Regions from separate parts of the Streptomyces sp. ITFR-16 genome, predicted to be linked through region 3. Evidence: riboswitches for the same ligand, from Rfam matches in the RefSeq annotation. Region 3 holds a riboswitch; each other region holds the start of a gene.

Region 1 (2,256 bases), 5.0 Mb from region 3:
GTGGGCGCAGAAGAGGCCGTCGCGCACCCCGATGCCGTACTCGGCGGAGAGGGCGGCGGCGAAGTGGGAGCTGTTCCAGCCCTCCACCACGAAGGAGATGACGCCGACCCGGGGCGCGTCGTCGCCGAACAGCGAGAGCACCTTGACCTCGGGGACCTCGGCGAGCCCGGCGCGGACCTGCGCGACCAGGTGCTGCTCACGGGCGACCAGGGAGTCGTAGCCGGCCTCGGTGAGCGCCTTGCAGGCGGCGGCGATGGAGTAGACGCCGATGACGTTGGGCGAGCCGGCCTCGTGGCGGGCGGCGGTGGTGTGCCATTCGACGTCCACCCCGCCGTCGGCGCGCCGGGCGACCTTGCGGGAGGCGCCGCCGCCGGCCAGGTAGGGCTCGGCGGCGGTCAGCCAGTCGGAGCGGCCGGCGAGGACGCCCGAGCCGAAGGGCGCGTACAGCTTGTGTCCGGAGAAGGCGACCCAGTCGACGTCCAGCTCCGCGATGTCGACGGGGTGGTGCGGGGCGAGCTGGGCGGCGTCCAGGACGATGCGGGCGCCGTGGGCGTGGGCGGCGGCGGCGAGTTCCTTGACGGGCCACAGCTCGCCGGTGACGTTGGAGGCGCCGGTGACGCAGACCAGCGCGGGGCCAATGGGGCCTCCCCTGCTCGAACGAAGCCGAGAGCTCGGGGAAGGTTCGCGGTCGGCGAGGGCGCGCTCCAGGGTGGCGACGGCCTGGGCCGGGGTGCGCGGGGCGTTGAGGTAGGTCACCCGGGCGTCGCGCCAGGGCAGCAGCGAGGCGTGGTGCTCGGTCTCGAAGACGAACACCTCGCAGTCGGCGGGCAGCGCGGCGGCCAGCAGGTTGAGCGAGTCGGTGGTGGAGCGGGTGAAGACGACCTGGTCGTCGGCGCGGCAGCCGAGGAACTCCGCGACCGTCACCCGGCTGCTCTCGAAGAGGTCAGTGGAGAGCTGGGAGAGGTAGCCGGCCCCGCGGTGGACGCTGCCGTAGTAGGGGGCGTACGCGGCCACGTCGTCCCACACCCGCTGGAGGGCCGGGGCGCTCGCCGCGTAGTCGAGCGCCGCGTAGGTGACCTCACCGCCGGTGACCAGCGGGACCGTGACGTCTCCGCCCAGAACGGGCAGCGGGGAACAAAGTGACTGGTCGGCGGCAGCGGTGAAGACAGACATGGCGAACTCCCGTATACAGGCAGGCGAATTCCGCGTGCCTGCGGAGACGCGGCAGCACGGAAGGAAGAAAAGAAGGTGCGCGGAGAAGGGCCGAAAAGCCCTATCGCATTCGCTTGCTCACAAGAGGCTCCCTGAGGACCAGGACCCCACGGGTGGACATCTCACGATGTCGAGGGGTCCGCGCTTGCCGCAGACCTCGCTGCCTACGGCCTGGTCTTCACCCGGGGCACCCCGCCACGGACGGAGGGTTGCCGGACAGCGGGCCGGGGCCGTAGTCGCTGTCACTCATGACCTGCGCAGCATCTTGCCATACCTACGGGAACGCGCAAGGCGCAGTCCATGATCTGGACTGCGCCCTGCCTCACATCCGTGCGCTCACGCGTTGCTGGCCTCGACCCATCTCTCCAGGACGCGCCCGGCCGCACCCGAGTCGATCGACTCGGCGGCCTTCGCCATCCCGGCGGCGAGCCGCTCGGTGAGCGGGCCCTCCCCCGGCTCCAGCGCGACCAGCGCCGCCGCCGAATTGAGCAGGACGGCGTCCCGTACGGGCCCGGTCTCGCCGGCCAGCAGCCGGCGGGCCACATCGGCGTTGTACGAGGCGTCGGCGCCGCGCAGCGCCTCCACCGGCACCAGTTCGAGCCCGACGTCGCGCGGGTCGAAGGCCTCCTCGCGCACCGCCCCGTCCCGGGCGATCCACACCCGGGAGGTGGCGGTGGTGGTCAGCTCGTCCAGGCCGTCGTCGCCGCGGAAGACCAGCGCGGAGTTGCCGCGCTCGGCCAGGACGCCCGCGACGATGGGCGCCATCCGCAGGTCGGCGACGCCGATCGCCTGGGAGCGGACCTTGGCCGGGTTGGTGAGCGGCCCCAGGATGTTGAAGGTGGTCGGGGCGCCGAGCTCGGACCGGGCCTTCGCCGCGTGCCGCAGGGCCGGGTGGAACTTCACCGCGAAGCAGAAGGTGATGCCCGCCTCCTCCGCGACCTCGGCGACACGGCGCGGCGGCAGGTCCAGATTGACGCCGAGCTTGCCCAGGACGTCGGACGAGCCGCTGGCCGACGAGGAGGCGCGGTTGCCGTGCTTGACGAC
Region 2 (2,256 bases), 2.6 Mb from region 3:
CACTCCGTAACCGACCGGGAAGGGCAGCCGCTCCAGCAGCGAGCGGCGTACCGCGTACTCGCCGCCCAGCGGCTGGACGAAGCCGGCCAGCAGCGGCCAGTGCAGATTGAGCAGCGGGCGGGCCACCAGCTCGGTCACCCGGCCGCCCTGGCCCGCGGCCTCGCCGAGCGGGCGGTCGTACATCGCCTTGACGAACTGCACGTCCGGGTCGGTCAGCAGCGGGCCGACGATGCCCGAGACGAAGTCCGCGGAGAAGTCCTTGAGGTCCGCGTCGATGAAGCACACGATGTCGCCGCCGGTCACCAGGAGCGACCGCCACAGGACCTCGCCCTTGCCGGGGACGGCCGGGAGGCGGGGCAGGATCGCGTCCCGGTGGACCACCCGGGCGCCCGCCCGGCGGGCCACCTCGGCGGTGGCGTCCGTGGAGCCGGAGTCGATCACCACCAGCTCGTCGACCAGGCGGACCTTCTCCATCAGCTCGCGCCGGACCGTCGCCACGATGTCGCCGACCGTGGCCGCCTCGTTCAGCGCGGGCAGCACCACGCTCACGCCCGGCCGCCCGGGGCCCGGGGCGAGCGGGAGCCGTTCCAGCGGGCGGTCGGCGGCGGACCAGGAACGCCTGGTCAGCCAGCGTTCGACCTCTTCCAGCACGGTCGATACTCCCTGCATGTGATCCATCTCGCGGTACGGACGACTATCTCAACAGTCCGGTGCTTCGGTTACAGTCTTGAACAACGCAGACGGCCATCGCATGCCGGGGTCCGTCCGCCGACAAACGCCTGGATCCATGATCCAGTGCCACAGCGCTCATCCAGAGGGACTGAGGGAACGGCCCGTTGAAGTCCCGGCAACCCTCCTGCCGACCGCGAGGTCAGGTGGGGAAGGTGCCAATTCCGTCTTGTGGCGAAATGCGTCACAAGGAAGATGAGGAGAAAGGGCCTCGCCATCATGGCTGTTGAGACTGTTGCAGCAAACACCGATCTTTCCGTGGACCTCGGTCCCGCCGCGGCGCTTTCCTGCCGCGAATGCGGAGAGCGATTCGCACTCGGACCCCTTTTCGCCTGCGCGTCCTGTTTCGGGCCGCTCGAAGTGGCGTACGACCTGCCGAGCGGCTCCCCGGACGAGCTGAAGAAGCGCATCGAGGCCGGCCCGAACAACATCTGGCGCTACGCGCCGCTGCTGCCGGTCCCCTCCGATGTCGCGGACAAGCCCAACATCAACCCCGGCTTCACCAAGCTGGTCAAGGCCGACAACCTCGCCCGTGAGCTGGGCGTCACCGGCGGTCTGTACGTCAAGGACGACTCCGGCAACCCGACGCACTCCTTCAAGGACCGCGTCGTCGCGATCGCCGTCGAGGCCGCCCGTGCCTTCGGATTCACCACCCTCTCCTGCTCCTCCACCGGCAACCTCGCCGGCGCGGTGGGTGCCGCCGCCGCCCGCGCGGGCCTGCGGTCCTGTGTGTTCATCCCGCACGACCTGGAGCAGGGCAAGGTCGTCATGGCCGCGGTGTACGGCGGTGAGCTGGTCGGCATCGAGGGCAACTACGACGACGTCAACCGCTTCTGCTCCGAGCTCATCGGCGACCCGCTCGGCGAGGGCTGGGGCTTCGTCAACGTCAACCTGCGGCCGTACTACGGCGAGGGCTCCAAGACCCTGGCGTACGAGATCTGCGAGCAGCTCGGCTGGCGGCTGCCCGACCAGATCGTCATCCCGATCGCGTCCGGCTCGCAGCTCACGAAGATCGACAAGGGGCTCCAGGAGCTGATCAGGCTCGGCCTGGTCGAGGACAAGCCGTACAAGATCTTCGGCGCCCAGGCCGAGGGCTGCTCCCCGGTCTCCGCCGCCTTCAAGGCCGGCCACGACGTCGTGCGCCCGCAGAAGCCGAACACCATCGCCAAGTCCCTGGCGATCGGCAACCCGGCCGACGGCCCGTACGTCCTGGACATCGCCCGCCGCACCGGCGGCGCCGTCGAGGACGTCGACGACGAGCAGGTCGTCGATGCGATCAAGCTGCTGGCCCGCACCGAGGGAATCTTCGCCGAGACCGCCGGCGGGGTGACGGTCGGTGTGACGAAGAAGCTGATCGACGCCGGTCTGCTCGACCCGGCGCTCACCACCGTCGTCCTGAACACCGGTGACGGCCTCAAGACGCTGGACGCGGTGGCCGCCACCTCGCAGGCGACCGCCACGATCCGCCCGAGCCTGGACGCCTTCCGCGCCGCCGGCCTCGCCACCACCAGCTGACCACCCGAGACT
Region 3 (2,256 bases):
ACGACGAGAACGACGGCTTCTTCGACCACGTCGTGCCGCCGTACGTGCCGTCCGGGGCCGCCCAGGGGCTGTCCACCGTGGACACCACCGCCGACTACTTCCCGGGCGACGCGCGCTACTCGGCCGGCCCGTACGGGCTCGGCCAGCGGGTGCCGATGTTGGTGGTGTCTCCGTGGAGCACCGGTGGCTACGCCTGCTCGGAGGTCTTCGACCACACCTCCGTCATCCGGTTCATCGAAGAGCGCTTCGGGGTCCACGAGCCCAACATCTCGCCGTGGCGGCGGGCCGTCTGCGGCGACCTCACCTCCGCCTTCGACTTCGGGAACGCGGACACCTCGGACGTCTCCCTGCCGTCCACGGCCGCCTACGAGCCGCCGGACAAGGGACGCCACCCCGACTACGTACCGGCGCCGCCCGCGACCGGCAGTGTGCCCAAGCAGGAGCGCGGGGCACGTCCCACCCGTCCGCTGCCCTACGCGCCCCTGGCCGACGGGGCCGCCGACATCGCCGCCGGGAAGTACCGCCTGACCTTCAGCGGCGGGGCGGCGGCCGGTGCGCAGTTCCTGGTGACGTCCCCCAACCGCACCGACGGGCCCTGGACGTACACCACCGAGGCGGGCAAGACGATCGCGGACAGCTGGAACACCGTCTACTCCGGCGGAGTGACCGACCTCACCGTCCACGGGCCGAACGGCTTCCTGCGCACCTTCCGGGGCCCCGGCAAGACGGCCGGACCCGAGGTGACGGCACGTCACAACGGCACCACCGGAGGGCTGGACCTCACCTTCACCAACGCCGGCGCCGGCACCGTCAACCTGACCGTCCGCAGCGCGGCCGGCTACGGGGGAGCGGACCAGACGTTCGCCGTGCGCGCGGGTGCGACGGTGCAGCACTCCCTTGACCTGCGGGAAAGCAAGCGCTGGTACGACGTCACCGTCGTCTCCGACGCGGACACGACGTTCCTGCGGCGCTTCGCCGGGCACGTCGAGACGGGCGAGAGCGGCACCAGCGACCCCGGTCTCGTCACCGGCTGAGCAGCGGCCGCACCGCACGGGTGGGAGGGAGCACGCGGGGCTGTTGCAGTCCTGTGTACTCCTGACCACCCGTCGGCCCGCCCCGCCCCGCCTGGGTTAGAGTTTTCTCCGGGTCATGAGTTCCAGTGCGCAGCCCCGGCTTGCTGGACGGCACCCCGCTCCGCTGCGGGTGCTCCGGGTGACGACCTGCCCCGTGCGCAGGGTACGGGGAACAGCGGACCGCGGTGCGGGGCACTCGGGGTCCACCGTCCCGAAAGGCGAGCCTCCGTCATGCTGCGTCATCCCACCCCCCGGAACGACTCCGTCCTGAACGACGGGTGCGCGCGGTACGCCGCAGGGCACCAGGTGCACTGGATCCATGCGAAGAAGTGCCGGCAGGAGCCGGGCCGGGCCGTCGAGATCCTGCTCACCGCCGAGGACGTCCGGGACGACGGATGGGTCGAACTGCGCCCCGCCTTCGACTACGCCGGTGACCTCCCCGGGGTGTGGACCCACGCACCCGCCGCGCTGCGGACGACGCTCGCCGGGCACCGCGGACGGGTGTACTGGCTGGAGCGGTGGCACGCGCTGAGGCTGGTGGACGGCGAGGGCCGGGTGGAGGGCCTGGTCAACGTCGGCTTCGAGGGCGGGGAGCTCTGCGAGCCAGACCGTGACGGGGCGGGCACCTGACACAGGCCTTGTGGAAGGGCTCGCGGAAAGGCTCGCGGAAGGGTGCGCTTTTGATCGCCGTTGACCGTTCCTGGGGTCGCTAAAGTCTTTATAGTGAACGTGCGTTGATCGCATGATCATGACGCTTGCCGCTGTCGACAGGAGTCAGGATTCATGTCGCGCCCTTCTTCCGCCGAGCCCGCGTCCGCCCCCGCGCCGCCTCCCGGCTGTCCGGCGCACACCGGGGCCGTACCGCTCGACGGGCCCGGCTTCCGGACCGACCCGCACGCCGTCTACCGCGCCATGCGGCGCGACCACGGCCCCGTCGTCCCCGTGGAACTCCCGGGCGGGTTCCCCGCCTGGCTGGTCATCGGGTACCGCGAGCTCCACCAAGTCACCAGTGACGGCGGGCTGTTCCCGCGCGATGTGGGCCTGTGGAACCAGTGGCCGCACATTCCGGACGACTGGCCCCTGCTGCCGATGGTGGGGCGCCCGCTGCCCTCGGTCTACTTCAGCGCGGGCGAGGAGCACCGGCGCCACGCCCGCATGGTCGGGCCGGTGCTCGAGGCCGCCG

The links. Region 3 has a riboswitch for S-adenosylmethionine ahead of RLT58_RS04470 (hypothetical protein). Riboswitches for the same ligand answer to the same signal wherever they lie in the genome.
Region 1: linked by a shared signal. The riboswitch ahead of RLT58_RS26415 (aminotransferase class V-fold PLP-dependent enzyme) and the one ahead of RLT58_RS04470 (hypothetical protein) in region 3 are both predicted to bind S-adenosylmethionine.
Region 2: linked by a shared signal. The riboswitch ahead of thrC (threonine synthase) and the one ahead of RLT58_RS04470 (hypothetical protein) in region 3 are both predicted to bind S-adenosylmethionine.

Annotation. Positions count from the first base shown of each region.
Region 1 is NZ_CP134609.1:5,971,673-5,973,928, reverse strand. Features, by position in the region: gene RLT58_RS26415 (aminotransferase class V-fold PLP-dependent enzyme) at 1-1,173, opposite strand, end outside; SAM riboswitch class IV at 1,349-1,466, opposite strand; gene trpD (anthranilate phosphoribosyltransferase) at 1,549-2,256, opposite strand, start outside.
Region 2 is NZ_CP134609.1:3,558,660-3,560,915, reverse strand. Features, by position in the region: gene RLT58_RS15800 (glucosyl-3-phosphoglycerate synthase) at 1-651, opposite strand, end outside; SAM riboswitch class I at 805-931, shown strand; gene thrC (threonine synthase) at 949-2,244, shown strand.
Region 3 is NZ_CP134609.1:972,940-975,195, reverse strand. Features, by position in the region: gene RLT58_RS04475 (phosphocholine-specific phospholipase C) at 1-1,034, shown strand, start outside; SAM riboswitch class IV at 1,146-1,255, shown strand; gene RLT58_RS04470 (hypothetical protein) at 1,305-1,703, shown strand; gene RLT58_RS04465 (cytochrome P450 family protein) at 1,857-2,256, shown strand, end outside.